3 regions of the Rhodosalinus sp. FB01 genome follow, and region 3 is predicted to be linked to each of the others. Evidence: riboswitches for the same ligand, from Rfam matches in the RefSeq annotation. Region 3 holds a riboswitch; each other region holds the start of a gene.

Region 1 (10,493 bases), on a different contig from region 3:
AGCATACTTCACAGCGGCTCGCAGAGAGGCGGTACGAGAATACCGTCGCCCCCCTTCTACCGCTCGAAATTCAAAGGCGTTTCAAAATGAAAAAAGTCAGCTAGCAATGTAGTTCGTCGCGCTCCAATCTTCATCCAGTCGAACTGCTCGACCTCTTCGCGCGCTTTCCGACCCAGTTTTGCTCGTTTTTCTGCACAACTTAAGCTGAGCATCTTTTCCAACATGGCCTCGACGTGCGTTGGATTTACGATTTCCATAGTGCCTTCAATTTCACCGAGGCGGCTCGCGCCCATGGGCGAAGCAATGATCGGGAGCCCATGCATGGCAGCCTCAAATGTCACTTGCGGACCTCCTTCCTCAAGAGACGGAAACACAAAAACATCTGCATCGGCAAGCCAAGGATGAACATTTTTGACAAATCCAACGCATTTGACGTGCTCGCTACTCAGTAGATCTGAGTATTTATCCCTAATAATTGGCTCAATATCACCCACCAAGATCAATTGATGATTTTCAGGCATTTTTTTCCAGGCTTCAAGCAAAAAATGTACACCCTTGCGCACACATGCAAAGCCGCAAAACATATATTTTAATGACTTCTTTTCCTCGTAATTTCTCTGCGGTGATGCGTTCCGCAGGTTTATACCATAGCTGGACGACAGAATTTTATTCTGAGCATGGCTTCCTTGGAGGGCTTTTTCAACTTCACGATTTGATGTAAATATTGCTGACGCATATTCGAGTTTTATTTCCTCTTCTTCAATTCTCTTGCGGGTGATAGAGTGTTGTGGTGCGGATCCAAAATCCTCGTACGCCTGATCGAGAATTTCTTTTGCCCTTAACATTCTCGTGTTAATGGCCTCCATAATGATTGGGTTTCCCTGCTTATACACTTGTCGGTGCGCGTCCAAAGATGCCGCCGGCCAAAGATATGCAAGTTCGCCCGGCTTGATGTCGGAAAGAAACCAATTTTCGATACGCCGGGATGCGGGCGCTTCGACGAAGGTATACGGGACCCACGAAAGAAAGCTTGGAACTGCGTTTGCGTGGGGCAAGTCACCTATAGAAAGCCGGTTTCGTGTTACGTATAGATGTGTGTCAAGCCCAGCCGACTTCATTCCACGTAAAAGATTTACGCAGGTAAAGCTCGGGCCGTTGCCGTCACACGCCATCGGCACCAGTGTGCGAATGATAGGTCCCATCATGAGACAAGTTCATAGTACAACAGGGCGACGTGTTAAACGCGTTAAATTGCCGAAAAATCTTGGACTCAGCGTGAGCGTTCGGTCTGATCGCACAGGAAACCGGAACAAACTTTCCATCACCCGCCTAGTCCGGTGGCTGTCGCTGCGACTAGAGTATCGCCTTACCGATTCGGGAAGAACCTGTCGTTCTCACGGTCCAGTGATTCGCGGAAAGAACCATAGGATGACAGTGTCTGCGGGCGCGATGTTGGAGAGGAAGACCCTCGGACAGCGATCGTAGCGAGTTGCGATCCGCCGCCCGCTCAGGCGGCGGCGGGCGGGACGGCGAGAACGTCGCGGTCGGCCTTGCGCAGCACCGCTTCGGCCACGCTGCCCAGGAAGAGCTTCGCGAGGCCGCTGCGGCCGTGGGTGCCCACCACCACGAGGTCGGCCGCCTCCTCCCGCGCGGCCTCGAGGATCGCGTCGGCCGGGGCGGCGTCGCTCAGGCGCGGGCTCTGGCGGAGCGTGCCGAGGCCCGTCGCCTCGACGAAGGCCGCAAGCTCGCGCGCGGCCTCGCTGCGCGCGTCGTCGCGGTAGGCGGCGCGCCCCTCGGGCGCGACGTTGCCGCCGAGGACGAGATGGCCCACCGGCGCGTCGACGACGTGCAGGATCGAGCGCCGGGCCTCGCCCGCGATCCCGAGCCGCGCCGCGGCGCGGGCCGCCGCGGCGGCGCCGTCGGAGAGGTCGGTGGTGAGCATGACGTGGGCGTAAGGCGCCACGGGCGGGGCGTTGACCATCAGCACGGGCGTCGTCACCGACCGGATCGTGCGCTCGGCCGTGGTGCCGACGAAGACGTCGCGCAGGGCCTGCCGCCGGTGCGGGCCGATGACGAGCAGGTCCGCGGCGCTTTCCGCGGCCGCCTGCGCGATGCCGGCGAAGGGGTCGGCCAGGACCAGGCGGGTTTCGCAGGCGAGCCCGTCGACGCGGCGCACCGTGGCGCGCAGATCCTCCAGCAGCCCGGCGGCCGCCTCGCGTTCGCTGTCGAGGATGCGCCGCGGCTGGTCGTCGTCGACGACATGGACGACCACGAGGGTGGCGCCGACCTGCCGGGCGAGCAGGGACGCGCGCCGGAACGCCCGGTCCGAGCGCTCGGAAAAGTCGGTGGCCAGCAGGATCGTCTTCATCGCATGCCCCCTTCTCGCCGACGGGTCGTCACGTTCTTGACCCCAACCGGTGCCTGCGGAAAATCATTTCACCGAAATCACCCCGATTGCACCAAAGAACGCTATCCGTCACGCAACGACACGGCAAAGGTCCATGCCATGGCCCGCGACGCGTATCAGACGGTCAAGGAAGTGGCCGACCGGTTGAAGGTCAGCGAGGCGACGGTGCGCGGCTGGATCCGGCAGGGCGAGCTGCGCGCGATCGTGATCGGCAAGGGGTGGCGGATCGCCGACGCGGACCTGGCGGCGTTCCTGGCCAGCTACGCCACGCGGGCGCGCGCGCCGGACGCGCCGAGGGCGGGCGCCTCGCCCGGGCCCCCGGGCGGGCGGGACGCATGATCGACGCGCTGACCCACTCGCCCTTCGCCGAGGTCGCGCTTCTGCTGGTGATGGCCGCGGCCATCGGGCTTTTCGGGATCGCGCTGCGCCAGCCGCTGATCGTGAGCTTCATCGCCGTCGGCCTGATCGCGGGGCCCTCGGCGCTCGACGTCGTGCGCGCCGACGCGCAGATCGATCTTCTGTCGCAGCTCGGCATCGCCGTTCTGCTTTTCCTCGTCGGCATCAAGCTCGACGTGAAGCTCATCCGGTCGCTCGGCGCGGTGTCGCTCACGACCGGGCTCGGGCAGGTCGCCTTCACCTCGGTCTTCGGCTACCTGATCGGGCTCGCGCTGGGGCTGGGCGCGGTCACCAGCCTCTACGTCGCGGTGGCGCTGACGTTCTTCTCGACGATCATCATCGTCAAGCTGCTCTCCGACAAGCGCGAGATCGACAGCCTGCACGGGCAGATCGCGCTCGGCTTTCTGATCGTGCAGGACATCGTCGTCGTGCTGGCGATGATCGTGCTCTCGGCCATCGGGATCGGCGCGGCGGCGGAGGGCGGCGGCCACGGCGGCGGCACGGTGATGTCGGTGCTCGTCTCGGGCGTGGCGATGGTCGCGCTCGTCGTGCTCTTCGTGCGCTACATCGCCGATCCGCTGACCGAGCGTCTCGCCCGCGCGCAGGAGTTGCTGGTGATCTTCGCCATCGCCATGGCGGCGATGTTCGCGGCGATCGGGGATTTCGTGGGGCTGGGCAAGGAGGTGGGCGGGCTCCTGGCCGGCGTGGCGCTCGCCTCCACGCCCTACCGCGAGACCATCGCGGCGCGGCTCGCCCCGCTCCGCGACTTCCTGCTGCTCTTCTTCTTCATCGCGCTCGGCGCGACGCTCGACCTGTCGCTTCTGGGCACGCATGTCACCGGCGCGATCGTCTTCTCGCTCTTCGTACTGATCGGCAACCCGCTCATCGTGCTCGCGATCATGGGGGCGATGGGCTACTGCAAGCGCACCGGCTTCCTCGCCGGGCTGACGGTCGCGCAGATCAGCGAGTTCTCGCTGATCTTCGTGGCGATGGGGGTCTCCATCGGCCATGTCGAGGAGGACGCGCTCGGCCTCGTGACCATGGTCGGGCTCGTCACCATCGCGGCCTCCACCTACATGATCACCTACTCGCACCGGCTCTACGCGCTCTTCGAGCCGGTGCTCGGGATCTTCGAGCGCCGCGGCACCCCGCGCGAGCCCTCCGACGCGGCCGCGCATCGCGGCGACCGCTACAAGGTGATCGTCTTCGGGCTGGGCCGGTTCGGCACCGCCATCGGGATGCGGCTGCAAAAGCGCGGCGTCACGGTGCTCGGGGCGGATTTCAACCCGCTCGCGGTGCGGCGGTGGCGCGAACTGGGCCTCGCGAGCGAGTTCGGCGACGCGACCGACCCGGAGTTCGTGGCCGAGCTTCCGCTCTCGCAGGCCGACTGGATCGTCTCGACCGTGCCGATCCACCCCACCGGCCTGAGCCACGAGGACACCCGCACGACGCTGATCCAGCTCACGCGGGCGGCGGGGTTTTCGGGCCGGATCGCCGTCGCCTCGCATCACCCCCGCGACACCGAGGCGCTTTTCGGCGCGGGCGCCGGCATCGTGCTCGAGCCGTTCCAGGACGCGGCCGATCAAGCGGTTGACCTGCTGTGCGGCGCGCCCGAAAAGGAACGTACCGAGATCCCGGAGATCCGGACGGAGGAGAAGCAGGCGTCGTGAGCGAAAACGCGCGGCGTCGGGAAAGGCGAGGCGCAGCCGATGACCGACACCCGCGAGACCGCCCCGCACGCCCGCCCCGCCGCGGACCTGCTCGACGCGTTCGCGACGGGGCCCGACGGGCTCGGCGCCGGGGAGGCCGCCCGCCGGCTGTCCGAGCACGGGCCGAACCGCCTGCCCGAGCCGCCGGCGCCCAACCCGGTGCTGCGGTTCCTGGGGCACTTCCACAACGTGCTGATCTACGTGCTCATCGCCTCCGCCGCGGTGACGGCCGCGCTGCAGCACTGGATCGACACCGGCGTGATCCTCGCCGTGGTGCTCGTCAACGCGGTGATCGGCTACATCCAGGAGGGCCGGGCCGAGCAGGCGATGGCCGCGATCCGGGGGATGCTGGCGCCGCAGTCGACGGTGCTGCGCGACGGGCGGCGCACGAGCCTCGACGCGGCCGGGCTCGTGCCGGGCGACATCGTGCTGATCGAGGCGGGCGACCGCGTGCCCGCGGATCTGCGGCTGATCACGGCGCGCGGGCTCAAGGCCGAGGAGGCGGTGCTGACGGGCGAGTCGGTGCCCGTCGACAAGGGCACCGCGCCCGTCGCGGCGGAGGTGTCGCTGGGCGACCGGAGCCCGATGCTCTTTTCAGGCACGCTCGTGGCGGCCGGGGCGGGGCGCGGCGTCGTGGTGGCCACCGGGGCCGACACGCAGATCGGCCGGATCAGCGGCATGCTGGGCCGCGTGGAGACGCTGACCACCCCGCTCGTGGCGCAGATGGACCGCTTCGCGCGCTGGCTCACGCTCTTCATCCTGATCGTGGCCGGCGCGCTGCTGAGCTACGGCTATTTCGTGGACCACCTGCCGTTTTCCGAGCTTTTCATGGCGGTGGTGGGCCTTTCGGTCGCGGCGATCCCCGAGGGGCTGCCGGCGGTGCTGACCATCACGCTGGCGGTGGGCGTGCAGGCGATGGCGCGGCGCAACGCCATCGTCCGCCGGCTGCCGGCGATCGAGACGCTGGGCTCGGTCTCGGTGATCTGCTCGGACAAGACCGGTACGCTGACCCGCAACGAGATGATGGCGGCGACGCTGGCGGCGGCGGGCCGGGTCTACTCGGTGGGCGGCAGCGGCTACGCCCCCGAGGGCGCGGTGCGCTGGCGCGAGGCGGACGCCCATCCCGACGAGCACGCGGTGCTGACCGAGATCGCCCGCGCGGCGGCGCGTTGCAACGACGCGCGGCTGCGCGGCGCGGAGGATGGCTGGCACGTCGAGGGCGACCCGATGGAGGGCGCGCTCATCGCGCTTGCGGGCAAGATCACCGGCGACGGGGCCGAGCCCCTGCGCGCGTGGCGGCGCGCCGACGCGATCCCCTTCGACGCGGCGCACCGCTACATGGCGACGCTGCATCACGGCCGCGGCGGCGAGGCCTGCATCCACGTCAAGGGCGCGCCCGAGGCGGTGCTCGCGCTCTGCGCCGACCAGCGCGCGCCCGATGGCGGGGTGGCGCCGCTCGACGCCGGGCACTGGAGCGACGAGGTCGAGGCGCTGGCCGCGGAAGGCCAGCGGGTGATCGCCGTTGCGGCGCGCCCGGCGCCGCGGGAGATGGAAACCCTCGAAAGCGCCGATCTCGAGGGGCGCCTCACGCTGATCGGGCTGATCGGGTTGATCGACCCGCCGCGCGCGGAGGCCATCGAGGCCGTGGCCGAGTGCCACGCCGTGGGCATCCGCGTGAAGATGATCACCGGCGATCACGCGGCGCCGGCGCGCGCCATCGCGGCCAGGATCGGTCTGACGAACCACGACCGCGTGCTCACCGGCGCCGATCTCGAGGCGATGGACGACGCCGCGCTCGCCGACATGGTGGTGGAGACCGACATCTTCGCGCGCACCTCTCCCGCGCACAAGCTGCGCCTCGTCACCGCGCTGCAGGCGCGCGGGCTCACCGTGGCGATGACCGGCGACGGGGTGAACGACGCGCCCGCGCTCAAGCGCGCCGACGCCGGCATCGCGATGGGGCTCAAGGGCAGCGAGGCGGCGAAGGAGGCCGCCGAACTGGTGCTGGCCGACGACAATTTCGCGTCCATCGCGGCAGCGGTGCGCGAGGGGCGCACGGTCTACGACAACATCAAGAAGGTGATCAGCTGGACCCTGCCCACCAACGCGGGCGAGGCGATGACGATCATCCTGGCGCTCTTCGCGGGCCTCGCGCTTCCGATCACGGCGGTGCAGATCCTGTGGGTGAACCTGGTCACGGCCGTGACCCTCGGCATCGCGCTGGCTTTCGAGCCGTCCGAGCCCGGCACCATGCGCCGCCCGCCGCGCCCGCGCGGAGAGCCGCTGCTGACCGGCGGGCTGATCTGGCAACTCGTGCTGGTCTCGGGGCTCTTTCTCGCCGCGGTCTTCGGCGCCTTTCTCTACGCGACCGACCGGGGGTATCCGGTCGAGCTGGCGCAGACGATGGCGATGAACACGCTCGTCGTTCTCGAGATCTTCTACCTCTTCTTCATCCGCAACATCCACGGCGCCTCGCTGCGCCTGACGGCGCTGCTGGGCACCCGGGTCGTCTGGATCAGCGTTCTGACCGTGACCGGCCTTCAAGTCGCCATCACCTACCTGCCGCCGTTGCAGCGGATCATGGGGACCGCGCCGGTGCCGCTGGCCGACGGCGTGATCATCGTGGCGATCGGCGCGGTCTTCTTCGCCCTGATCGAGACCGAGAAGCAGATGCGGCTCGCCTTCCGGGCGCCGGCCGCGGGATGACCCGCGCGCCCCGGGTGAGACCGGGGCGCGAGGATTGGGGTTGCGCGACGATTCGCGAATGAGGTAATGTGCGCGTGCATCATGAGTGGGGCGCGAGCCTCCGCCAACCTGCCGACCCCGGCAAGGTGGCTGCCCGCAAGGCGATGTGGCCGACACGGCAACGAAGAGGGGCGTTTCCTTCTCCTGGTGCAATTGATTGCCGGCCCCGTGCCGTCGGGACCGCCGCGCGCATGCGGCGCCCTCGGCCGATCGGGGCCGCGCACCCACCGCGACGACGGCGCGCGCCGCCGCGTCGCCCAGCCAGAAGGAGGCCATGATGGCCACGACATCAGACCCCGGAACCGCCCTGACGCCGCCCGATCCGCAGCGCTTCGGACTTGCGTCCTTCCTCGAATTGCTGCCGGGCCGGGACCCCTTGCCCGGCCAGTCGCCGGCCGCATTCCCCGCCTTCGAGGCGGGGCTTCTGCGCGCGCTGGCGCCCGTCACGCCCTACGAGGCGGTGATCGCGGAAAACCTGATCGCGATCGAGTGGGACCTGCTGCAGCACCGCCGGATGCGCGACCGCGTCCTTGCGCGCCAGGTCGAGCACAAGATCACGGAGGCCGTCGTCGAGGCCTGCCACGCCCGCCACGAGGCGCATCTCGACCAAGCCTGGGACGCGTGGATCGAGGCCGGCAAGTCCGAGGAGGATTTCCACGAAGCGCCGTTCGACCGGCCGGGCGCCCTGAGCGAGGCGACCGAGCTCGCGGCGCGCGCGGTGTCGCGCGACGCCGGGACCGTGGCCGCGGCGGAGGCCGAGATCGCGGCGCTCGGACTGGACATGGTCGCGCTGATGGCCGAGTTCTGGCAGGCCGGCGAGGTCGCGACGCGCTTCCATGACCGCAAGATCGCCGAGCTCGAGCCGCGCCGCCGCGAGGTGAAGCGGGATCTCGACGCGCTTCAGGCCGCCCGCCCGATCGAGGCGGTGGCGGAGGTGTCGTGACCAGCGCGCGCCAGGTCGCCGCCAACCGGCGGAACGCGCAGCGGAGTACCGGGCCGCGCTCCGCTTCGGGCAAGGCACGGGCATCGGGCAACGCCCGGCGCCACGGGCTGACCGCGGCGCCCGCGCCCGAGGCGGTGCAAAGATGGCTCACGGTGATCCTCGATCGTACGGAACTGCCCGCCGCGGCGGCCTTCCGGGAGGAGGAGGGGCTCTCCCGCGCGCTGGTGCTCGCGCGGGCGGAAGCGCGGGTCGCCGGGCTGGAGGCCCGGCTCGCGGCGTTGGCCGGCGGGCCCGGTCACGCGCCCGGCGTCGAGGACGCGATGGTGCTCGTCGGTCGCAAGGTGACCGAAACGTGGATCGACGGCCAGCTTGTCGAGACCCGCGTCCGCGAGAAACATGCGCCGGAGAGCGAACTCGCCCGGCGCTACCTGCGGGAGGCCAGGGGCGCGCGGAAGCGCGCGTTCCGGGGCTGGGTGGACTGGCTGCGCCAGGCGGGCGTTCCGGCATGACGGGCGGTTTTCCGAAACGAAGCCGATCCCGGCGCGCCCTCGGAAGGTCGTGCGACGGGCGGCGGACACCTGGCGCGTCGCGTCGGTTTTCCGAAACGAAGCCATATGACGGGCGGTTTTCCGAAACGAAGCCGATCCCGGCGCACCCTCGGAAGGTCGGGCGACGGGCGGCGGACACCTTGCGCCTCGCGTCGGTTTTCCGAAACGAAGCCATGCAAGCGCACCGACGATCCAGTCGCAGGGCGACCGCTTCGACGACGTTTCCCGAAACGAAGCCATTTTCGCACCCGCCGCGCGCCGCGGCGGCGGCCAGGTGTCTCCGGGGGCTTTGGTCACCGCCGCGTGCCGATCGGACCCGCTCGGACTGCCTATGCATGTCGGGGCTCATGCCCAACGAAAAACGGCGACTTGTCACCAAGCCGCCGTCGTCGGGCGTCGAGACGCCGAGGTCAGGCGCGCTTGCGTCTCCGCATGACGGCCAGCCCGCCCAGCCCGGCAAGCAGCATCAGCCCCGCGGCCGGCGCCGGCACCGGGGCGACAAGATCCGCGGAGCCCTGCAAAGTGCAGAAAGCGCACCCGCTGGCGGTGGATTTGAGAGTGATGACATGCGTGATCGAATAGGACGTCATGTCGAAAACGCCGCCCGTGTCCGAACTTGCGGAGGTGTTTCTCGACGCGATCTCGTTGAGTGGGGTGGCTCTCTCGAACAGTGTGGCCCCGTAGAACGTCTCGACGGTGCCGGAGCCGCGCTGCGTGTTCAGGTTCTGGGTAAGCCGGTAGGGACCCGACACGCCGGACGCGGTGTTGTCGAAGATGTGCGACACCTCGAGAGTGATGTCTGCGGAAGTGACCTTTTCGGAAAGGAAAAATGCGTTCAGGTTCGCGAAGAGCCCGTCGACCGGGGGAAATGCCGCGTTCGCGCCCGACGCGATTGCCAGTGCGAACCCACCGAACGCTCCGTAATAGTCCACGAGGTTATCGGGCGCAGTCCCATCGGCGCCGGCGGCAATCATGACAGAGTGCCCGTCCCGATTGTCGATCAGCTTGAGCGTCAGCGCGCTGGCCTGGAGCGGCACGAGGATCAGCGCGAGGCCTGCGAGTGCACGTTTGACAATCTTCAAATTCATACCGTCTACCTTCTCTTCGATGTCACGACATCGCGGCTGTCGCGGCGATGGTCGTGCATGGCCTGTTCCTCGAGGTTACCGAAGGCATGGTGTTCCGACAAGCCTCTTTTGCGCCACATTTTGGTTAAAGAGGCTGCGCTGCAACAATATCCGGAAACGGTAGCGCCAGATCCGGTGGGGCTGTCGAGACGTTTCGGGCCGTGCGGGTCTGCGATGTGTTCCGGTTCGGAAGGGGCGGTCCGGGACTACCGGCGGCCTCGTGGCGACAGCGGAGGCGTTCGACTTGCGATCCCGCGGCCGGCGGGGCCTTCGCCCGTCCCCGCGCCGTACCCGTCCCGGCAGCACCCGTTCCGGGCCCGGTGCGTGCCCAGAGAACAGACTGTTTCCGCCTTGATGCCGACACATTTCTTGCCGGGATCCGGGTCGATGGTGTACCTATGGTAAAGACAACGGAGGTGAACCGTGCGATTCGCCGTCAATTTAGGGGGTAAGTCATGAGATTTTCCAGAATCACGAGTGCGGTGGCCGCCGTTCTCCTCGGATCCGCAGCGCATGCCACGACGATCACGATCGAAACCTTCGACTTCACCGAGTGGCAGAACGTGACCGCTGGTGGCATCGTGCAGGATTTCGAGTCGATCCACGACGGCGCGAATT
Region 2 (10,493 bases), on a different contig from region 3:
CGCGCTTCAGCTTCGCCGCGTATTCATCGAAATTCACGACAGGAAACGGGTCCGGCGCATGCACCCGGTGACCCCGCGTCGTGTCGCGCGCGGCGATGCCGTCCACCGTGAGCGGCACCGCCTGCGCGCCCGCCTCGTCCGAAAGGATGCACAGGATCGCGTGCAACGGCCGCACCCAGCGCAGCGTGCCCGCGCCCCAGCGCATGGATTTGGGCCAGGGAAAGTTGCGGATCACGCTCTCGAGCACCTCGGCCACGATCTCGGCCGCCTCGCGGCCCGGCGTGGTGATCCGGGCGACGTAGACGGACCCCTTCTTGTCCTCCTGGACCGAGAGATCCTCGCGCGAGAGGCCGGTGGAGCGCAGGAAGCCCTCCACCGCCTTCTCGGGCGCGTCCACGCGCGGGCCGCGCCGCGTCTCGGTGACGGCCGGCGAGCGCGCGGACAGCCCCTCCACGGCGAGCGCGAGGCGGCGCGGCGTGCGGAACGCGCCGGCCGAGGCGTAGGTGAGCCCCGCCTCCACCAGCCCGTCGGTCACGCGCGCCTTCAGGTCCTCGGCCGCGCGGGCCTGCATCCGGGCGGGGATTTCCTCGGAGAAGAGTTCGATGAGAAGATCGGGCATCAGGTCTCGCCTTGCGGTGGGGGCGGGCAGCCTTCGGGGGCGGGCTTGCCGTCGAAGACCTCCTCGCCGCAGCGGTTCAGTCGGTGCCACGCGACGCCGCGACCGTCCTCGAAGATGGCCACCACGCGATCCACGCCGTATTCGATGTTCTCCACCCCGAGGAAGGCCGTGGCGCTGCCATTCTCGAGCGCCGCGCCGATGGCCTCTGCGTCGAAGCAGTCGAACCAGCCCGGGGCGACGAGCGGCACGGCGTCCTCGATCGTGACGTAGGTCTCCGCGAGGTCCGCGCGCGGCATCGAGACGGTGAAACACGCTCGGTAGCGGATCGGCGAGCTGTCGGAGTCGATGGCGCGGAAATCGCCGTGGGCCACGGGCTCGGGCACGCCGCTTGCGCGGGCAGTCAGGCGCACGTCCTCCGGTCCCGAGGGCGGCACCTCGTCGTAGAAGGCGTGAATCTGGAGATACCAGAGCGCCGCGCCCCCGATCAGGCCGCTTGCGAGGATCAGCAGGCTGACGAGCTTCCCGGTCACCGGGTCACCTCCCTGTGGCAGGACAACGCGGCCGTGGCGCAACGGCCTGAGGGCCGTGCAATGCACGCGGAGCGCCCGTGTGACCGCCCGGGGTTACGCGGCATCGGGCGCGCTCCAGCCGCCGGCGGGGCTTGCGACGAAGGCGTCGGCGCATTTCTTCGCCAGCGCGCGCACCCGCGCGATGTAGGCCTGCCGCTCCGTGGGCGAGATCACGCCGCGCGCGTCCAGCAGGTTGAAGATGTGGCTCGCCTTGATGCACTGATCGTAGGCGGGATGCGCCATGACGATCCGCCTGCCGGTTTTCGGATCCTCCTGCGGATGGGCGAGGATCGCCTCGCATTCGGTCTCGGCGTCCTCGAAATGGCGCAGCAGCATCTCCGTCTCGGCCACGTCGAAGTTGAAGCGGCTGTATTCCTGCTCGGTCTGGTGGAACACGTCGCCGTAGCTGAGCGGGAAGGTCGCGTCGGGGGCGTTGTAGGGCATCTCCATGACGTGATCGATGCCGAGCACATACATCGCCAGCCGCTCCAGCCCGTAGGTGAGTTCGCCCGAGACGGGGTGGCAGTCATGCCCGCCCACCTGCTGGAAATAGGTGAACTGGCTCACCTCCATCCCGTCGCACCAGACCTCCCAGCCCAGCCCCCAGGCGCCCAGCGTCGGGCTTTCCCAGTCGTCCTCGACGAAGCGGATGTCGTGAAGCTCCATGTCGATGCCGATGGCGGCGAGCGATCCGAGGTAGAGCTCCTGAAGGTCGGGCGGCGACGGCTTGATGAGCACCTGGAACTGGTAATAGTGCTGCAACCGGTTCGGGTTCTCGCCGTAGCGGCCGTCGGTGGGCCGGCGCGAGGGCTGGACATAGGCTGCCGCCCACGGTTTGGGCCCCAGCGCGCGCAGCGTGGTCGCGGGGTGGAAGGTGCCCGCGCCCACCTCCATGTCGTAGGGCTGAAGCACGGCGCACCCCTTCTCGGCCCAGTAGATCTGCAGCCGCAGGAGCACCTCCTGGAAGCTGCGCGGCTTCGTCGTTGCCTCTGCCATGCCTGCCTCGCGCCTCGGGAACGCGCCTTACCTATGCCGGTGCGGCATCGCGGTCAATCGCGCCCGCGAAACGCGCCCCGGCCCGGGAAATTCCCGCTCGCAACCGCCTCGTGTTGCGGTAAACTCTCCATCGCAGGCAAGCCAACGGAAAAGAGCAGTAATGGTCAGGGTATTCGTCGTTTTCTCGCTCGTCGTGATCGGACTTCTGCGGCCCGCCGCCGCGCAACAGGCCGAGAGTGTCTTCGTGCAGGTGGAGGCGCTGCCCAGCCTCCAGGAGGCGCAGACCCGCGCGCGCGCCTACGCCGCGCGCCTGCCCGACGTGAACGGCTTCGCGCTCGGCGCGGGATGGTATGCCGTCACGCTCGGCCCCTACCCGCGCGACGACGCCTCCACGCTTCTCTTCCGCTATCGCAACGCGGGGCTGATCCCCGGCGACAGCTACATCGCGCGAAGCTCCGATTACGGGCAGCGCTTCTGGCCCGTGGGCGCGATCCAACGCGACCCCCCCGCCACCGCCCTGCCCCGCGCGGACGGGGTGGGCACCCTTGAGGCGCCCGCGCCGCTGGCAGAGCCGGAGCCCGCCGGGGAAACCCCGGCCGAGGCACGCCGGAGCGAGGCCGCGCTCACCCGCCGGGAGCGCGCGGAACTGCAGGAGGCGTTGCGCTGGGCGGGGTTCTACGGCGGTGCGATCGACGCCGCCTTCGGGCGCGGCACGCGCGGCGCCATGGCCGACTGGCAGGCGGCCAACGGCCACGAGGTCACGGGCATCCTGACGACCCGCCAGCGCGCCGCGCTGCTGGGCCAGTACAACGCGATCTTCGAGGAGCTGGGCCTTGCAAGCGTGGCCGACGCCACGGCGGGGATCGAGATGCTGATGCCCACGGCCGCGGTCACCTTCGACCGCCATGAATACCCGTTCGCCCACTACGAAGCGACAGGAGAGGTGCAGGACGCGCGCGTCCTGCTGATCAGCCAGGCCGGCGACCGCGACACGCTCGCGGGGCTCTTCGACATCATGCAGACGCTGGAAATCGTGCCGCCCGAAGGGCCGCGCACGCGGACGGGCGACCGCTTCACGCTCGAAGGCCGGAACGCCGGGATCGTCTCCTACACGGAGGCATCGCTCGAGGGCGGACGGATCAAGGGTTTCACCCTGGTCTGGCCGGCGGACGACGAGACGCGCCGCGCGCGCCTCCTCGAGGAGATGCGCGAAAGCTTCACCCGCCTCGCCGGCGTGCTGCCGCCCAGCGCGGGCAGCGACGACGCGCAGGCCGTGGACCTTGTCTCGGGGCTCGCCGTGCGGGTGCCGAGGCTCTCGCGCTCGGGCTTCTACATCGACGATCGCGGCACGGTGCTCACCACCGCCGAGGCCGTTCGGGGCTGCGGCCGGATCACGCTGGAGGGCGAGTTCGACGCGCGGGTGGTCACGCTCGACGAGGCGCTCGGCGTGGCGGTGCTGCGGCCTGTCTCCGCGCTCGCCCCCGCCGAGGTCGCGGCCTTCTCCGACGGGTCGGCGCGCCTGCGCTCCGAGGTTGCGGTCTCGGGCTACTCCTTCGGCGGCCAACTCACCGCGCCCACGCTGACCTTCGGCCGGCTCGCGGCGCTGAACGGGCTTCAGGGCGAGACGGAGATCAAGCGCCTCGACCTCGACGCGCTGCCGGGCGACGCGGGCGGGCCTGTCTTCGACGAGACCGGCGCGGTTATGGGCCTCCTGCTGCCCCGGGCCGAGGGCGACCGGCAGCTGCCCGGCGACGTCCGCTTCGCCGCCAGGTCGGACGCCCTGCGTCCCCTGATCGAGGCGGCGGGCGTCCCGGCGCGCACGGCGCAGCCGGCGGCGGCGATCGCGCCCGAGGACCTGACGCGGCGCGCGATGGACATGACCGTGCTGGTGAGCTGCTGGGAGTGACCGCCGGCCGGCGCGCGCGCCCTCAGGCGCGCCAGAATACAGGCAGAAACAGGACGATCACTGCAAGAAGCTCGAGCCGTCCTGCCAGCATGGCGAGGCACATCATCCACTTGGCCGCGTCGGGCAAGGCGTCGAGAGCACCGGTCGCTCCGACCAATTCGCCAAAGGCGGGTCCGACGTTGAAAAGCGATGTCCAAGCGGCCGTGAGAGCGTCTAGCAAGGGCAGCCCCAACAGTGCAAGACCCGTGGAGAGAAAGCCCAGCGACAGGATGTAGAGCGTGAAAAGCGCCATGACCGACGTCACGACCTGCTCTGAAAGGGTCTGGCCATCGTATCGCAAGCTCATCTGTCGGTGAGGCGCACGGATCTTGAGGACCTGAACGCGAATCGCGTTGAGTAGGATCTGATACCGGAAGATCTTAATCGAGCAGGCGGTGGAGCCGGTGCAGCCACCGATCATGCCCACGACGAACAGCACCGTGAAGGGCATTGCCCCCCAGACCGTGACATCGCCCGCGCCATAACCTGTTCCGGTAAAGATCGAGACGAGGTTGAAAAGCCGCAGCCGCACGCCGTTTTCGTCAAGAAAACCGGTTGCGACCCACTCATAGGCGAGGAGCAGCACTAGGGCATAAAATACCCATCGCAGGAACGTTCTGATCTGGCTGTCGCGCCAAAGCGGGGCCGGGTTGCCGTAGATGAGCTGCATCAGGCGCACGAAGGGCAGCGCGCCCAAGATCATGAACAGCGCCGCCGCGTATTGAGGCGCGCCCGGAAAGGCGCCGAAGGAAAGATCGGACGTCGAGAATCCTCCGGTCGAGATCGTGGTCATCGCATGGACGGTCGCCTCAAAGGGCGTCAGCCCGGTCGCCGAGTAGACAAGGCTGCACACCAGCGTCAGGCCGACATAGACCTGTATCAGTCCCTTCGAGATATCGAGTGCCCGCGGCAGGACCTTGCCAAGCGTGTCGAATGCCTCCGTCTCGAAGAATTGCATCCCGCCAACGCGCATCACGGGGAGGAACACGATCGCGACGATGACGATGCCGAGCCCACCCAGCCACTGCAGGATGCCCCGCCACAAAAGCAGGCCCTTCGGCAACTCGTCCAGGCCGACGATCACGGTCGAACCGGTCGTGGTGATGCCCGACATGGCCTCGAAATAACTGTCCACGAGATTCAGTTGCGTTGCGCCGATCATGAAGGGCAGCGCGCCGAACAGCGGCAGAACGGCCCAGACACCCGTGGTGAGCAGGAACGCCTGCTGGATCGACAGACCTGCCCGCGCGCCGTTGGCGCAGCCCAGCGCGATGAGCCCGCCCGAAAGCCCGGTGACGAAGGCGCTCTGGGCGAAGACGGGCCAGTGGCCGCGCCCCTCGGCGATGTCCACCAGCATCGGCAGAAGCATCGCCGCGCCGAGCACGGCGACGAGCAGGCCGATGACGTATCCAACCGGGCGCAGATCGAACATGAGGCGGAGCGTTGGCGGGCCGTCGCGCGGCTGTCAAGCGCGCGCCTTGCCCTGCGCCGCGTCTTCGTGAGACGCTCGCGAGGTGGAGGGCACGCGATGGACTGGAAACCCGAGGGGCAGACGAGCGTGGCCCCCTACCTCATCGTCTCCGATGCGGCGGCGCAGGCCGAGTTCCTGAAGGCCGTGTTCGGCGCGGAGGTGCTGGAGGCGCACCGCCACGAAGGCGGCGGGATCAGGCACATGACGCTGCGCCTCGACGACGGCACGGTGATGATCGGCCAGGCCCCGGACGGGCCCGAGGCGCATGTGCATGTCTGGGTCGCCGACCCGGCCGCCGCGCACCGCACCGCGCTCGCCGCCGGGGCCGAGGAGGTGCAACCGCCGCGGGACACGGCCGAGGGCGACAGCCGCGCCGGCGTCCGCGTTGGCGGCATCACCTGGTGGATGAGCCGGCACCGCGGCTGAGCGCGCGTCAGCGCGCGTGGATCAGCGTGGCGAACAGCTTCGGATCCAGGCTTTCGGCGGCGAAGGTGTCACCCTCGGTCAGCACCGAGATCGCGTCGTGGCTGTGCAGGCTCTCCTGGTGGCTGGCCGCCACGCGAAAGTCGCCCACCCGCGCGTCCTGCTCCAGCTCGGCGGCGAAAAGCCGCGCCGCGTCCTCCACGAAGATAGGGTTCGCGGCGTTGAGCTCGGCGAAGGCCTGCTCGTCCTCGCGCTTGACCATCACCTGGGTCTCGGTGGGCACCGCGCGGCGGCAGAGTTCCACGAGATCCTCGAACCACAGGCACCCCTCGCCCGTCAGTTCGACGGAGACCCGCGCCACCGACCGCTGCGAATGGGGCGTGGCGAGCTGGCTCCGCTCCCGCCGCGCATGTTCCGACAGCTCCAGCGAGCAGGGGCAGGTGGACGAATACACATAGTCCAGATGCATGATGCGGCGACGCTGGCCCGCCGTCTCCACCAGTTCGAGCGCGATGTCGTAATACTGGTAGCCCGACAGGCCCGAGCGCAGGCTCTCCACCCGTACGGGGAAGGAAAAGCGCATCATGATGCGCGCGTCGAGGCTGTCGAGATCGCTCTTGTAGTCGTCGAGCGCCGCCTCGATCACGTCGAAGCTGAACACCCGCTCGGCGTGGGCGTAGAAGCTCCGCATGATGCGGCTCATGTTGATGCCCTTCTTCTCGGCTTCCAGGCTCACCGTGCCGGTGACGGACGTCTCGAGCGTCAGGTCGCCGTTGTCGCGGGTATGGAAGCGGATCGGCAGGCGGAAGTTGGAGATGCCCACATGCTGGATCGGCCGCCGCGCGCCGCGGATGAGCGCGGCCGGGCCGTTCTGAAGGTCCGGCAGCGTGGCCTTGTAGGCCGCGTCGGCGCGGAAATCATCCGGATAGTCGCGCGCGAGTTCGGGGTAGCCGTCGTGCCCGGGCAGCAGGCGCAGGACAGCCGGGTCGAGCGCGGCGATCTCTTCCTCGCTCGCGTCCTCGATCCAGCGCCGCAGCCGGGCCAGCGCCATCTCGGCCTCCTTGCGGTCGGGCGCCGTTTCCATCTCGCTCACATGCACATTCATCGGGCTCGCCCCTTCGGCAGATCCTCTGTCGGCTGAAGACATAGGACGGGCGCGGGCGGAAATCCAACGGCGACGCAGCATTTTCCGGCCCGCGCCCGGCGCTCACGCCGCCCCCGGACCGCTCATGCCGCGTCGAGCGCGCGGGTCAGATCGGCCAGCAGATCGTCGCCGTCCTCGAGCCCGCAAGAGAGCCGCACGAGCCCCGGCGTGATCCCCAGCACGGCCTTCTGCGCCTCGGGCAGGCGCTGATGGGTCGTCGTGGCAGGATGGGTGACGATCGACTTCGCATCGCCCAGATTGTTCGAGATGACGACAAGATCGAGGGCATTGAGGAAGCGGAACGCCGCCTCCTGCCCGCCGGCGAGCTCCAGCGCGAGCATCGTGCCCCCTGCGCCCATCTGCCGCTGCGCCAGCGCGTGCTGCGGATGCGAGGCGAGGCCGGGATAGAGGACGCGCGACAGCTTCGGATGACCCTCCAGCGCCGCGGCCAGCCGCGCGGCCGTCTCGGTCTGCGCCCGCACCCGCAGATCCATGGTTTCCAGGCCCTTCAGGAGAACCCAGGCGTTGAAGGGCGAAAGCGCACCGCCCGTATGCTTCATGTAGGGCTCCACGGTCCCGCGGATGAACTCCCGCGTTCCGAGGATGACGCCGCCAAGCACCCGGCCCTGCCCGTCGATGTGCTTCGTGGCGGAATAGATCACGACGTCCGCGCCCTGCAGCGCGGCCCGCGAATGGACGGGGGTGGCGAAGACGTTGTCCACGACGACGGTCGCGCCGGCGGCATGGGCGATGTCCGAAACGGCGGCGATGTCGATGACGTCCAGCGTGGGGTTCGAGACGGATTCGAAGAACGCCGCGCGCGTGCCGGGGCGCAGCGCCGCGCGCCACTGATCGAGGTCGGTGCCATCCACGAAGCTCACCTCGACCCCGTAGCGGGCGAGCACCTCCTCCAGCACGTAAAGGCAGGAACCGAAAAGCGCGCGGGCGGCCACGACATGATCGCCCGCCCGCAGCATCGACATGAGCGCGCCCGACACCGCCGCCATGCCGCTCGCGGTCGCGAAGGCGTCCTCGGTTCCCTCGAGGCCCGCGATGCGATCCTCGAACATTGCCACCGTCGGATTGCCGTAGCGGGCATAGATGAACTCGTCGGGGCCGGCGGCGCGGAACCGCGCCTCGGCGGCCTCGGCACTGTCGTAGACGAAACCCTGGGTGAGGAAGAGCGCCTCGCTCACCTCCCCGTATTGCGAGCGCCGCGCGCCGCCATGCACCAGCCGCGTGCGCGGCTTCCAGCCCTCCGACATCCTGCACCTCCCCCGGGGCTCGCCCGGACGAAAAAGCCCCCACGCGCGGTCAAGCGAACGGGGGCCCTTCGTCTTGACCTCTTTAGCGGTATCTTTCGCGTGGCCCGCAATCCGGTGAACAAATCGCCACGGGACCGCGGTTACCCGCGGCGCTGTTGCACGTCAACACCGTCACGAATCCGTAACCCCGCCGTCACGCCAGTTTCGTATGGCCGCCCTAAGCGTTGCCCACAACATGTAGTGGGGCATGGGCGATGCCGCTTCTGCGACTGGATGCACTGGGCGAGACGCCGCACCTGCACGGGAGTGCCGATGCGCCCGGGCCGCTGCTCGCCGAGGCGGCGCGCACGGGCAGCGGGCCGATCATCGTGATGGTGCATGGCTACAAGTTCCGTCCCGGCCACCCCGCGCGCTGCCCGCACGGCCACATCCTCTCGCTCGAAGAGCGCGGAGACTGCTGGAAGGCGCTCAGCTGGCCGCGCGGCCTCGGCTTCGGCGCCGGCGGTCCCGAGGAAGGGCTCGGCATCGCGCTGGGCTGGAACGCGCGCGGCACGATCTGGCAGGCCTACGACCGCGCGGCGGGGGCGGGGGCGGCGCTTGCCCAGGCGATCGAGGTGCTGCACGCCACCGCGCCCCACCGTCCGATCCATGCGCTCGCCCATTCGCTCGGCGCGCGGGTGGTGCTGCAAGCCCTTGCCCGGCTGCCCGAGCGGGCCGTGACCCGCGCCATCCTGCTCGCGGGCGCCGAGTTCGCCAGCCGTGCCGAGGCGGCGCTCGCCACGCCCGCGGGCCGCGCGGCGGAGATCGTCAACGTCACGAGCCGCGAGAACGACCTCTTCGATTTCCTGCTCGAGCGGCTGATCGCCCCGCCGCGGCGGGGCGACCTCACGCTCGGCCACGGTCTCGGCGACCGGCCCGGCGCGCTCACGCTCCAGCTCGACGACCCGGCCACCCTCGCCGTGCTGCGCGCGCGCGGCTTCCCCGTCGCGGCCCCGGCGCGGCGCGTCTGCCACTGGTCGGCCTATCTCCGCCCGGGCGTCTTCGGACTCTACCGCGCACTTCTCCGCCGCCCCGAGACCCTGCCGCTCGCAGCGCTCCGCGCCCAGCTGCCCCAACGCCCGCAACCCCGATGGTCACGGCTTCTTGCGCCGGCGCACGGGGACGCGGCCTTGTCATTGCTGCCGAACACGTCATCCTGACGGCGAGCACAGGAGGCCCGGATGACCCGACCGATAGAGTTGCATTACTGGCCCACGCCCAATGGCTGGAAGATCGCCATCGCGCTGGAGGAGATGGAGCTGCCCTACGAGGTCAAGCTCGTGAACATCGGCAAGGGCGACCAGTTCGACCCCGCGTTCCTGAAGATCGCACCCAACAACCGCATGCCCGCGATCGTGGACCCCGAAGGCCCCGACGGCCGGCCCATCTCCGTCTTCGAATCGGGGGCGATCCTGCAATATCTCGCCCGCAAGACCGGGCGCTTCCACGGAAGCACCGAGCGCGAGCGCGTGGCGGTGGAAGAGTGGCTCATGTGGCAGATGGGCGGGCTCGGCCCGATGGCCGGCCAGGCGCATCACTTCCTGAAATACGCGCCCGCCATGGATCCGCCGCAGGACCTGCCCTACGCCAAGGATCGCTACCGCAACGAGACCGCGCGGCTCTACCGCGTGCTCGACACCCGGCTCGCCGAGACCCGTTACGCGGCCGGGGAGTTCTACTCCATCGCCGACATGGCGATCTGGCCCTGGGCCTCGCTCTGGGAAGGCCAAGAGCAGACGCTGGACGACAAGCCCCACATGAAGCGCTGGCTCGAGGAGGTGGGCGCGCGCCCCGCCGTGCGGACGGGCCGCGACCTCGCCGCCGAGATGCGCAGCTCCGCCGCCGACGACCGCGAGGCGCAGAAGATCCTGTTCGGACAGAAGGGCTAGGGCCGCGCCCGCCCCTTCTTCTTGGCGCAAATACTCTCGGGGGGTGAGGGGCGACGCCCCGAGGGGGGCGGACAGCCCCCCTTTTTCAGCGCCCGCCCTCGTCCCCGTCCTCGATGTGATGCTGGAGCGCCAT
Region 3 (10,493 bases):
ACGGGTCGTCGTCGATGGTATAGACGTTCACGCCAGGCAGACTGACTTGAACAATTTGCGGCAGAGAATGGGAATGGTGTTTCAGCAGTGGAACAGCTTCCCCCATTTGACCGCCCTCGAGAACGTTTCATTGGCCCCGCGCATCGTGAAAAAGAAATCGCGGGCGGAGGCGCAAGAGATAGCGGTGAAGCAGCTGGAACATGTTGGCCTCGCCGACAAGCTCGATGTCTATCCGAGCGCCTTGTCGGGCGGACAGCAGCAAAGGCTGGCGATAGCGAGAGCGCTCGCCATGGATCCGCAATACATGCTTTTCGACGAAGCCACGTCGGCCCTGGACCCGGAGCTGGTCGGCGAAGTCCTGGACACGATGCGGATCCTGGCCGAGGAGGGCATGACGATGATCTGTGTGACCCACGAGATGGGCTTCGCACGAGATGTCTCTGACCGCGTCGCCTACTTCCATGAAGGTGCGATGGAAGAGATCGGACCGCCCGAACAGATCTTCGGCGACCCGAATTCCGAACAGACCCGAAAATTCCTGGCAAAGGTTCGCTGAACGCGGGCCCGAACCCCGTGCCACGGAAGCAGGAACAACCTTGCAAAAGTCGAGGTCGAGACGCCTCGACAGCCAAAGAGGAGAACAACCGTGTCGCGCCATGTTTTCACGGGCTGCATGCCCGCTCTGATGACGCCTTGTGATGTTGATCGCAAACCCGATTACGAAGCACTTATGCGCAAGGGCAAAGAGCTGATCGACGCCGGAATGTCGGCCGTCGTCTATTGCGGTTCGATGGGCGACTGGCCGCTGCTGACGGACGAAGAGCGGATGGAAGGTGTGGCGCGCCTTGTCGAAGCGGGCGTTCCGGTCGTCGTGGGGACGGGGGCCGTGAACACCCGCGCGGCCGTGGCCCACGCCGCGCATGCCGCGCGGGTCGGGGCGCTCGGGCTGATGGTGATCCCGCGTGTCCTGTCGCGGGGCTCTTCTCCAGAGGCGCAGCGCGATCACTTCAAGGCGATCTTGTCGGCAGCGCCCGACATTCCGGCAGTGATTTACAACAGCCCCTATTACGGCTTTGCCACCCGGGCAGATCTTTTCTTCGCGCTGCGTGCGGAACATCCCAACCTTGTCGGTTTCAAGGAGTTCGGCGGCGCCGCCGATCTGCGCTACGCGGCCGAGTTCATCACGTCGCGGGATGACGACGTCACGCTGATGATCGGTGTCGATACCGCAGTCTATCATGGCTTCGTGAACTGTGGCGCAACCGGCGCGATTACCGGCATCGGAAACGCGTTGCCGCGGCAGGTGCTGCTGTTGACGGAACTCAGCCAGAAGGCCGCCACGGGCGACGCGCTCGCGCGGCGCCAGGCACGTGAGCTGGACGAGGCTCTTGCTGTTCTGTCGAGCTTCGACGAGGGACCGGACCTCGTTCTCTACTACAAGCATCTCATGGTGCTGAACGGAGAAGAGGAATACCGTCTGCATTTCAACGAGACGGATGCTCTCTCGGATGCCCAACGTCATTATATCGAAGCGCAATACGAGCTTTTCCGGGTCTGGTTCGACGACTGGGCCAGGAAAGAAGGGCTGTAGCGCTCATGCGGGTGATCGACAGCCATACGGCAGGTGAGCCGACACGCGTCATCGTTGACGGCGGTCCCGATCTGGGAGACGGGCCGCTCGCCGAACGTGCGGCGCGTCTCGAAGCGGAGCATCGCGACTTCTGCACGTCGGTTCTGTGCGAGCCGCGGGGGCATGACGCCATGGTCGGCGCCCTTCTGGTCGCGCCCACGGATCCCGGTTGCGCAGCCGGGGTGATCTTTTTCAATACGCTGCAAAACCTCGGGATGTGCGGTCATGCGACCATCGGTCTGACGGTCACGCTGGCGCATCTTGGCGCCATCCGGCCAGGTGCCCATCGGATCGATACGCCCGTCGGGGCCGTGGACGTGGACTTGCACGATGCCCATACCGCTTCGGTCGTGAACGTTGAAAGCTATCGCCTGCACAAAGGCGTCTCTGTCGCCGTCGACGGCGTGGGGGAGATCACGGGCGACGTCGCGTGGGGGGGCAACTGGTTCTTCCTTGTGAAGACCTCGCCGCTTGCCATCGCGCCACGGAATATCCGGCCCTTGACGGATCTGGCGCTCGACATTCGAAGCGCGCTGGAACGCGACGGGATCACCGGCAGGAATGGCGCCTGGATCGATCATGTGGAGCTGTTCGGCCCACCCCTGGACCCGCGCGCCCGCAGCAAGAACTTCGTGCTTTGTCCCGGCGGCGCCTATGATCGCTCTCCCTGCGGGACCGGGACCTCTGCCAAGCTGGCGTGCCTCGCATCGGACGGAGAGTGGCAAGCAGGGCAAGAGTGGATTCAGGAAAGCATCATCGGAAGCACCTACGGCCTAAGCTACGAGCCAGGTGCCGATGGGGGCATCGTGCCGACGATCACCGGCCAGGCTTTCGTCACATCCGATGCGACTTTGATCTTCGATCCCGCCGACCCCTATCTGCGCGGGATCCGTTACTGAAATGCGGTCATGCCAAGAAAAGGCGCATCGGCCGCTGGCCCCCATCGGGATGAAATGACGGATCAATCCGACCATGATGTGATCGTCATCGGCGCCGGGGTGATCGGCGTGAGCATCGCGATCGCACTTCAGGCGGCGGGCCGCGATGTCCTGCTTGTCGATCGAAGCGCCCCCGGAAATGGCGCGTCGTTCGCGAACGCAGGTGCATTCGCCTTTTCGGACATCGTTCCGCTCGCGACACCCGGGATCATTCGCGCCGCGCCCAGGTGGCTCGCGGATCCCCTGGGTCCGCTCTCCGTCGATCCGTCCTACGTCTTCGCGATCGCGCCCTGGCTTTTGAGGTTCTGGCGGGCAAGCTGGAAGGATCGCTTCCCCAGGCTGATGGAAGCGCAAGCCGCCCTCATGGAGTTGTCCCGCGCCGCCCTCGAACGCCAGGTGGCGGATACGAGCGGCGAACATCTGCTGCAACGAGAGGGACAGCTCAGGGTTTACCAGGGCGCCCGACGGTTCGAGCGAAGCCGTTCCTATTGGGACGCCTGCCGGCAGTACGGCATTCGATTTGATCTGTTGGAGTCGCCGGCCGAGATCGCGGAACTCCAGCCGGGCCTCAGTTCCGAATTCACCCACGCCGGATATACGCCCGACTGGATCAACACGCGGGATCCCATGCTTTGGCTCGAGCACCTCCTGTCGGTGTTTCGTGCGCGGGGCGGCGTGGTCGATAGGCTGGACGCGCGCGCTCTGCAGGCCGGGGACGAACGGATCACGCTACACGGGGCGGAAGTCACGCTTTCGGCGGGCCATGTCATTGTCGCCGCGGGTGCCTGGTCGCGGACACTTGCGATGTCTCTTGGCGATCGCATCCCGCTCGAGACGGAGCGCGGCTACAACACGACAATTCGCCAAGCAGGCTTCGACCTCCGGACCCATATCACGTTTGCGGACCACGGCTTCGTGGCCTCCCGCATCCAGGACGGCGTTCGTGTCGGCGGCGCGGTCGAGCTGGCCGGTCTGGTTCGTCCGCCGAACTTCAAGCGTGCAAAGATCCTTCGCGACAAAGCCAGCGCGTTCATGCCGGGTCTGGACGCCAGTCGGGGAAGGGAGTGGATGGGGTTCCGCCCTTCCTTGCCCGACAGCCTGCCGGTCATCGGCCATGCGCAGCGCACGGATCGGGTCGTTTACGCGTTCGCCCACGGGCATCTCGGGCTGACTCAGGCGGCCGGAACAGCCGAGTTGGTGCAAGCCTTGATCTGTGGGGTGACCCCACCGCTGGACGCCGCGCCATTCTCGGCGCGGCGTTTCACATGACCTGGTGCGGAATGAACGTTCCAGCCGAAAACATCATTCAGGCGCCTACGTCCCTTGATGACGGGCCACCGTTCCGGGCGATCGGTCTTGAAGGGTTTTCTGCCGCGCCCGACGCCGCGCATCGCCACACGGGGCACAGAGCTTAGCCAGAGGTCAGACATGCGAAGCACTCGGACGATCCATGTAATTTCGTGTCATGCCGAAGGAGAGGTCGGCGACGTGATCGTGGGCGGCGTGGCGCCGCCCCCCGGAAAGACGCTCTGGGAGCAGCGAACCTACATCGAACAGCAGGAGTCGCTGCGCAATTTCATGCTCAACGAGCCGAGGGGCGGGGTGTTTCGCCATGTGAACCTGCTGGTCCCGCCGAAAAATCCCGATGCCGATGCGGCCTTCATCATAATGGAGCCGGAAGATACCCCCCCGATGTCGGGCTCCAACTCCATATGCGTCGCGACGGTGCTGCTGGACTCCGGGATTGTCCCGATGAAGGAACCCGTCACCGAAATGGTTCTCGAGGCGCCGGGCGGCCTTGTCCATGTTCGTGCGACCTGCCGAAACGGCAAGGCAGAGAGCATCAGCGTACGAAACGTTCCCAGTTTTGCTGACAAGCTGGACGCGAAGCTCGAGGTCGCCGGGTTTGGCACCCTCACCGTGGATACCGCGTATGGCGGAGACAGTTTCGTTGTCGTCGATGCTGCGGCGCTCGGGTTTTCCATGGTTGCAGACGAGGCGGCCGATCTGGCCAGGCTGGGGGTCGGGATTACGCGGGCCGCCAATGAACAGCTCGGGTTCACCCATCCCGAGAACCCGGACTGGGACCATATTTCGTTCTGTGCCTTCCGCGGCCCGGTAACGGCGACGCGGACAGGCCTCGAGGGACGGTCCGCCGTTGCGATCCGACCGGGGAAAATCGACCGCTCGCCAACTGGAACTGCCGTTTCTGCGCGAATGGCCTTGATGGCCGCCAGAAATCAGTTGCGAGTGGGGCAAACCTTCGAGGCCGTGTCGATCATCGGCTCGACCTTCATCGGCACGATCCATGGGGAAGCGCAGGTTTCAGGCCGGCCTGCAATCGTCCCGCAAATCACCGGTCGAGGATGGATAACCGGCATCCATCAGCACTTGCTCGATCCCGATGATCCCTGGCCGGAGGGCTACAGGCTGAAGGATACATGGGGTGTATAGCTTGGGCGCGTTTCCCGAGAGCCCCATTCGGTCCGAGACCCTCAGCCTGGTCAGAAATCAATGAGAAAGGAAAAGTACCGTGATCGGAAAACATCTTATCGCAGGCGAATGGATTGGAAACGACGAGACGTTCGCGAACGCTCCCGTGGAAGGCGATCCTGACAATTTTGCCGCCGGCAGCCCGGAGCACGTCGACCAGGCGGTCCGCGCGGCAGAGGAAGCTTTCACATCCTATTCCGAACTGTCCCGCGCCGCGCGAGCGACTTTCCTGCGCACCATCGCGGATGAGATCGAAGCGCGTGGAGCCCGGATCACTGAAACCGGCACGAGAGAAACCGGCTTGCCCCCGGCGAGGCTCGAGGGAGAGCGGGGCCGCACATGTGGACAGCTCCGCCTCTTCGCCGAGCATATCGAGCAGGGTGAGTATCTGGATCGGCGCCACGATCCCGCCTGGCCGGACAGGGAGCCCGCTCCGCGCCCGGATCTTCGGATGATGCAGCGGCCGATCGGGCCTGTGGCCGTGTTCGGTGCGTCCAATTTCCCGTTGGCTTTCTCGACGGCTGGCGGCGACACGGCCAGCGCGCTGGCGGCTGGCTGCCCGGTGGTGGTGAAGGGGCACGGCGCACATCCCGGCACCGCCGAGATCGTGGCCGAGGCCATTTCGGCAGCCATCGAAGCCTGCGGCGTCCATCCAGGTGTCTTCTCGCTTGTCCAGGGCGGCAGCCGGGAGGTCGGGCAATCGCTCGTTCAGCACCCGCTGATCCGTGCGGTGGGGTTCACCGGCAGTCTTGCCGGGGGGCGGGCGCTCTATGATCTCTGCGCGAAGCGGCCAGAGCCGATCCCCTTCTTCGGCGAACTCGGTTCGGTCAACCCGATGTTTCTGTTGCCTGGGGCGGTCAAGGCGCGCGGCGACGAAATCGCGAAAGGGTGGGCCGGATCGCTCACCATGGGGGCGGGACAATTCTGCACCAATCCCGGCATCGCCATTTTGATCGACGGGCCCGAGGCCGACTCCTTCATGGACGCAGCCACCGCGGCACTGGACCCCGAGGCGGCGCAGGTGATGCTGACGGACGGTATTGCGCAGGCATATCGTGCGGGCCGCGACCGTGTGGCCGCCAGCAAGGGAGTGCAGGAGATCCTGACATCGACGTGCGACCTGCGGACTGCCACACCCTATCTCTTCGCCACGACCGGCAAGGAGTGGTTGGAAAACGACGTGCTTGGCGAAGAGGTGTTCGGCCCGCTGGGTCTGATCGTGAAGGTGTCGGATTCCGGCGAGATGAAAGATGTCGCCCGGTCGCTGCAAGGACAGCTGCCATGTACCCTTCACATGGACGACGCCGACACCGAGAGTGCGCGCGGCCTGATGCCGATCATCGAGCGGAAGGCTGGGCGCCTGCTGGCCAATGGCTTCCCGACCGGTGTCGAAGTGTGCGACAGCATGGTGCATGGTGGCCCCTATCCGGCCAGTACGAATTTCGGTCATACCTCGGTCGGCACGCTGGCCATACGTCGCTTTCTGCGGCCGGTCTGCTATCAAAACATTCCCGGCGAACTCCTGCCCGAAGACTTGAGGTAGAAAGCGAGGGGGCGCCCTTGGGCCCGCCCCCATGGGGCGGTCAAGGCTGGCCTGCTGCCGGTTTCATGGTGGACCTTGCCGGGTCCTCGGTCCGGGCCTCATGCGAGCTCCGGGCGGGCTTCGGTTGGGCCGCACCGGCGCTCGGCGTCAAGTTGCCGATCGCGGCTGATCTCTGCCGCCTCACCCACCTGCGCTGACGATGTGCGCCACGTCGAGCCGTGCCGCGTCACCCTGCACGCGGTAGGCCAGCAGCGGCCCGTCGCCGCCCGCCGAGTAGTCGAGGCAGAGGGCGTTCAGCGCCTGGAGAGCCGGCCGCCCGTCGAGCCAGTAGTGGCCGAAGAAGACGGGTCTCGCGCCGGCGGGGTAGGCGCCGGCGCGCGCGAACTCCGGCAGGGGCCCGGGCGGCAGTTCGGCGGGATCGGGCACCGATATGGCGATGTCCGCCCAGCTCGCCGCTTCGCCTTGCCACCACTTGAGGCGGACATGCGCGCGGCGACGCCCATCCTTGTCGTGGAAGACGTGCCCCTCGGGCAGAGGGACTTCCGGCCCCTTCGTGGTCGTCTCGACACGCGCGTGGAGCGCGTGGTCCTTGTCGGCGGCGGCAACGAGCTGATCCTCGTCGAGGACGCCGTCCCGGGTCTCCCGCGCGAGCGCCGCGATGACGGCCTCGTCCCAGCAAGCGTGCACCGCCCGGAAACGCGCCGTTTCCAGGTAAAGCGGCAGGCTCTGCATCCAGGCGAGCACCTCCCGCGTCGCGGGAGCGTCCGGCGGGAAGGCCTCGAGGAAGCTGCGGTGCTGCGCGGTGTTCTTCGCGCTTCGCGCGCGGAGCGGTTCCCCGGTCCCGGGATGCCGCGCGTGGTAATGGAGCGCGTTGAGCTCGTGGTTGCCCATGACCGCGCGCGCCTTGCCGGCGTCCATGAGGCTCCGGACCGTGCGGATCACGCCCGCATTGTCGGGCCCCCGGTCGATGAAATCGCCGAGGAAGACGATCTCGCGATCGGGCGCGTCGTTGATCCAGCCCGCGGCGCTTTGGCGCCAGCCGAGCTTCGGAAGAAGCGCGTGGAGTTTCTCGCCCTGGCCGTGAATGTCGGGGATGATGTCGTGCATCAGGCCTCCTCGTGATCGAATGTGTCCATCGGGATCTCGGGGGCGCGCGGCGCGCAGTCCGCCAGCACCCGGTCGAGCATCGCCATGCCGGGCGCGCGGCGGATCCGGTAGCGATCGATCGGCAGCGCCCTGCCGCAGTCGCAGCCGCGGGCCCGGTTCTCGGGCGTCCAGTGCCAGGAGCGCACGAGGTCCACGCCGGCGATCCCGACCCGCCGGGTGACGCCGTGCTTCGGCGGACCGTGCGGCGGCAGGGCCTCGGCCTCCACGACGGTCCCCTCCGGCACGGGCATGCCGCGCCCGTCGTGGCGCTGCCACGGGCCCCAGAGCCGCTCAGCGCCAGACATCGGAGAGCTCCGCGCCGCGCCGGTCGGCGAGCGCCCAGCGATGGCCGTTGAGGATCCGCACGGCGCGCAGATGCGGCCAGAACCACTTGTATCCCGGGTAGAGGAAACATCCGTGGGCGGGCGGCGGGAGCTCGAGCTGCTCGGCGATCGGCGCGAGGGCCTGCGCCCCGTGGCCCTCGAGCTCGAGGCGAATGGCGATGTAGCTGACAGGATACGCCGTGATCAGCAGGCCCGCGACGAGGTGGTCGCGCCGCCCGCGCTCCGGGCCGTTCGGGCGGGCGAGGATCGCCTCGAGCATCACGAGCGCGCGGGCGCGCTCCTGCCAGCGGGGCACCACCGCCCGCGCGAGGCTCCGGCGCACGAACGCCGTGCGCGCCGTCGCGGCGCATTGGTCGGGAAGGTCGAGGATCATGAGGGAACTCCTTCGGCACGTGACATTGGCCGAAGGCGCGCGGACACCGCGTCACGCCGGTATCTTACCGGAGCGACACCTGCGTCGTGGCGCACGACAAGGCGGGTTTTGGGAGAGGTCCGCATGGGCCACCCTTTCGTTGCCAGTCTTCGGCCGCATCCCCCACTCTGGGGTACCACCTTGCTGGGTCAGCAGGTTGGCGAGAGCGCTAGGGCTCTTCTCAAGATGCATAATAAAAATAGTCGTTCTGCCGAAGGAGTGCAATCCCCGGTGGGGCAGGCGCGCATATGTTGGTGATCTGGCAAGGACGGTCGGAAAGCAGCGGTGCATCTCGTGCGGAGGCGGCCGGGAACCGTCTCGCACCGATTGGATCCTGTCGACGCTCCAAAGCGCCACGCGCGGGCGTCACGCCAGCGCGCTCCCGCGCATCTCTCCGGTCGAGCGTGTCGCGCCTTGGCCGGCTTCGGCGCCCCGGCCACCGCCGAAGATACCGGATCTGACGAGACGCAGATTTGCGGTGGCAGGCCGCGCCGCGAAGGTGGCGCGGCCCGCTTGCCGGCTCAGTCGCCCGGCGTCAGCTTGTGGACCGCCCCTCCGTCGACGGCGGTGTAGAGGCTGCCGTCGGGGCCCAGCACGAGCGAGCGGAAGCGCGCGGGCGGCATCGGCAGCGTCATCTCGGTCACGTCACGCACCGAGATCTCGCCTTCGTGGGTCTCGAGCTCGATCACGTCGATGCGCTGGCCGATGGGCGTTCCGCCAAAGCCGATGCCCAGCAGGCCGACGGCCAAGGCGCCGTCCCATTCGCCCCATTGCTCGCCCTCGAGAAAGGCAGCAGAGGATATGCCCTGCGACCAGCCGTTGTTCTCCCAGATCGGCGGCATCGCGTCGGGATAGGTCTCGAAATCCGTCATCGGCATGAATGACGCGCGTTCGAAGCGGTTCATGCCTTCGTCCTGGTTGGGCATGTACCCGCAATAGCCATCGGGACAGTCGCCCCGGCCCGCCATGTTGTCACGCGGGTCCCAGCCACCGTTCCCGCCGTTTTCCAGCACCGTGATCTCGTCGGAGTGCCATGGCCCGTGCTCGGTGATGATGGTGTCGCCCGTTTCGGGGTGAAAGGCGATGCCCTGCACGTTGCGGTGCCCGTAGGTGTAGGTCCGCGTGTCGAAGCCTTCGGGCGGGGTGTTGTCGGGGTGCGCACTTCCGTCCGTCTGGATGCGCAGCACCTTGGAGCCCATGAGCGTCGGGCTTTGCGGGATCTCGGGATTGTGGTTGTCGCCCGTGGTGAGCCACAGCGCCCCCTCGGGACCGAAGCGACCGCGCCCGCCGTTATGGGCACCGGGCCCGCCGAAGGGATGATCGGAGTCCTCCATCTTGTAGGGCACGTCATCCACGATATCGACGCGGTTCGAAACGGCGGTGAAGTCCTCGTTCACGGTGAAGCGCATCAGCCGGTTGGTGTGCGGATCGGACATGTCGGACGTGGCATAGACATAGATGCGCCGGTTGGTCTCGAACTCCGGGTCGAAGGCGACGCCCATCATCCCGGCCTGACCTTCGCAGAACAGGTCCGACCCGTTCGACGGGTAGCCATCGACGTCGCCCATGCCGTAGAGCGCGTTGACCGTCCCATCGGGCAACCGCACCGAAAGGCCGTTGCACTTCTCGCTGAACAGCATCGTTCCATCGTCGAGGAACGCGATGTCCCAAGGGCTGTCCAGCCCGTCGAGCACGACTTCGTGCTGAAGGCTGGTGGTGTTCATCCCCACCTGGGCGAAAGCCGGCGATGCAAGGATCGCGGTCCCGGTCAGCAGCGATGCGACGAAGGCCCTTTGATAAGCCATGTGATCCTCCCTTGAATGCCTTCCGACCAATGCGGCCTCCCGGAATTGATCGTCGGGAGGCGTTGGCGGTTAAGCTGTAAACGTAAGCACGATCGTTTTCCGATCAAGGCAAGCGCATGTCCGACATCCGACCGCCCGGGCCTTTCGCGCGTCGGTCGAAGGCGCGTGTCACGTGGACCGCA

Evidence for each region. A riboswitch is a leader RNA that binds a small molecule or an ion and turns the genes downstream of it on or off. The one in region 3 is predicted to bind S-adenosylmethionine.
Region 1: linked by a shared signal. The riboswitch ahead of AB6A65_RS10425 (hypothetical protein) and the one ahead of AB6A65_RS15610 (hypothetical protein) in region 3 are both predicted to bind S-adenosylmethionine.
Region 2: linked by a shared signal. The riboswitch ahead of metZ (O-succinylhomoserine sulfhydrylase) and the one ahead of AB6A65_RS15610 (hypothetical protein) in region 3 are both predicted to bind S-adenosylmethionine.

The regions. Positions count from the first base shown of each region.
Region 1 covers NZ_JBGFSH010000006.1:3,507-13,999, forward strand. The annotation lists gene AB6A65_RS10400 (glycosyltransferase) at 57-1,205, opposite strand; gene AB6A65_RS10405 (universal stress protein) at 1,508-2,368, opposite strand; gene AB6A65_RS10410 (helix-turn-helix domain-containing protein) at 2,507-2,746, shown strand; gene AB6A65_RS10415 (cation:proton antiporter) at 2,743-4,473, shown strand; gene AB6A65_RS10420 (cation-transporting P-type ATPase) at 4,513-7,218, shown strand; SAM-I-IV-variant riboswitch at 7,290-7,393, shown strand; gene AB6A65_RS10425 (hypothetical protein) at 7,535-8,200, shown strand; gene AB6A65_RS10430 (hypothetical protein) at 8,197-8,709, shown strand; gene AB6A65_RS10435 (VPLPA-CTERM sorting domain-containing protein) at 9,159-9,836, opposite strand; gene AB6A65_RS10440 (VPLPA-CTERM sorting domain-containing protein) at 10,331-10,493, shown strand, end outside.
Region 2 covers NZ_JBGFSH010000001.1:322,028-332,520, forward strand. The annotation lists gene glyS (glycine--tRNA ligase subunit beta) at 1-619, opposite strand, end outside; gene AB6A65_RS01565 (DUF6446 family protein) at 619-1,149, opposite strand; gene AB6A65_RS01570 (glycine--tRNA ligase subunit alpha) at 1,243-2,184, opposite strand; gene AB6A65_RS01575 (trypsin-like peptidase domain-containing protein) at 2,345-4,090, shown strand; gene AB6A65_RS01580 (TrkH family potassium uptake protein) at 4,113-5,561, opposite strand; gene AB6A65_RS01585 (VOC family protein) at 5,658-6,026, shown strand; gene folE2 (GTP cyclohydrolase FolE2) at 6,034-7,128, opposite strand; gene metZ (O-succinylhomoserine sulfhydrylase) at 7,251-8,432, opposite strand; SAM riboswitch at 8,494-8,572, opposite strand; gene AB6A65_RS01600 (DUF726 domain-containing protein) at 8,687-9,631, shown strand; gene AB6A65_RS01605 (glutathione S-transferase N-terminal domain-containing protein) at 9,653-10,360, shown strand; gene AB6A65_RS01610 (inner membrane-spanning protein YciB) at 10,446-10,493, opposite strand, start outside.
Region 3 covers NZ_JBGFSH010000015.1:1,430-11,922, reverse strand. The annotation lists gene AB6A65_RS15650 (amino acid ABC transporter ATP-binding protein) at 1-556, shown strand, start outside; gene AB6A65_RS15645 (dihydrodipicolinate synthase family protein) at 674-1,591, shown strand; gene AB6A65_RS15640 (proline racemase family protein) at 1,597-2,529, shown strand; gene AB6A65_RS15635 (NAD(P)/FAD-dependent oxidoreductase) at 2,584-3,837, shown strand; gene AB6A65_RS15630 (proline racemase family protein) at 3,997-5,022, shown strand; gene AB6A65_RS15625 (aldehyde dehydrogenase (NADP(+))) at 5,102-6,604, shown strand; gene AB6A65_RS15620 (metallophosphoesterase) at 6,785-7,711, opposite strand; gene AB6A65_RS15615 (hypothetical protein) at 7,711-8,055, opposite strand; gene AB6A65_RS15610 (hypothetical protein) at 8,042-8,467, opposite strand; SAM-I-IV-variant riboswitch at 8,593-8,701, opposite strand; gene AB6A65_RS15605 (sorbosone dehydrogenase family protein) at 9,028-10,311, opposite strand; gene AB6A65_RS15600 (cytochrome c) at 10,415-10,493, opposite strand, start outside.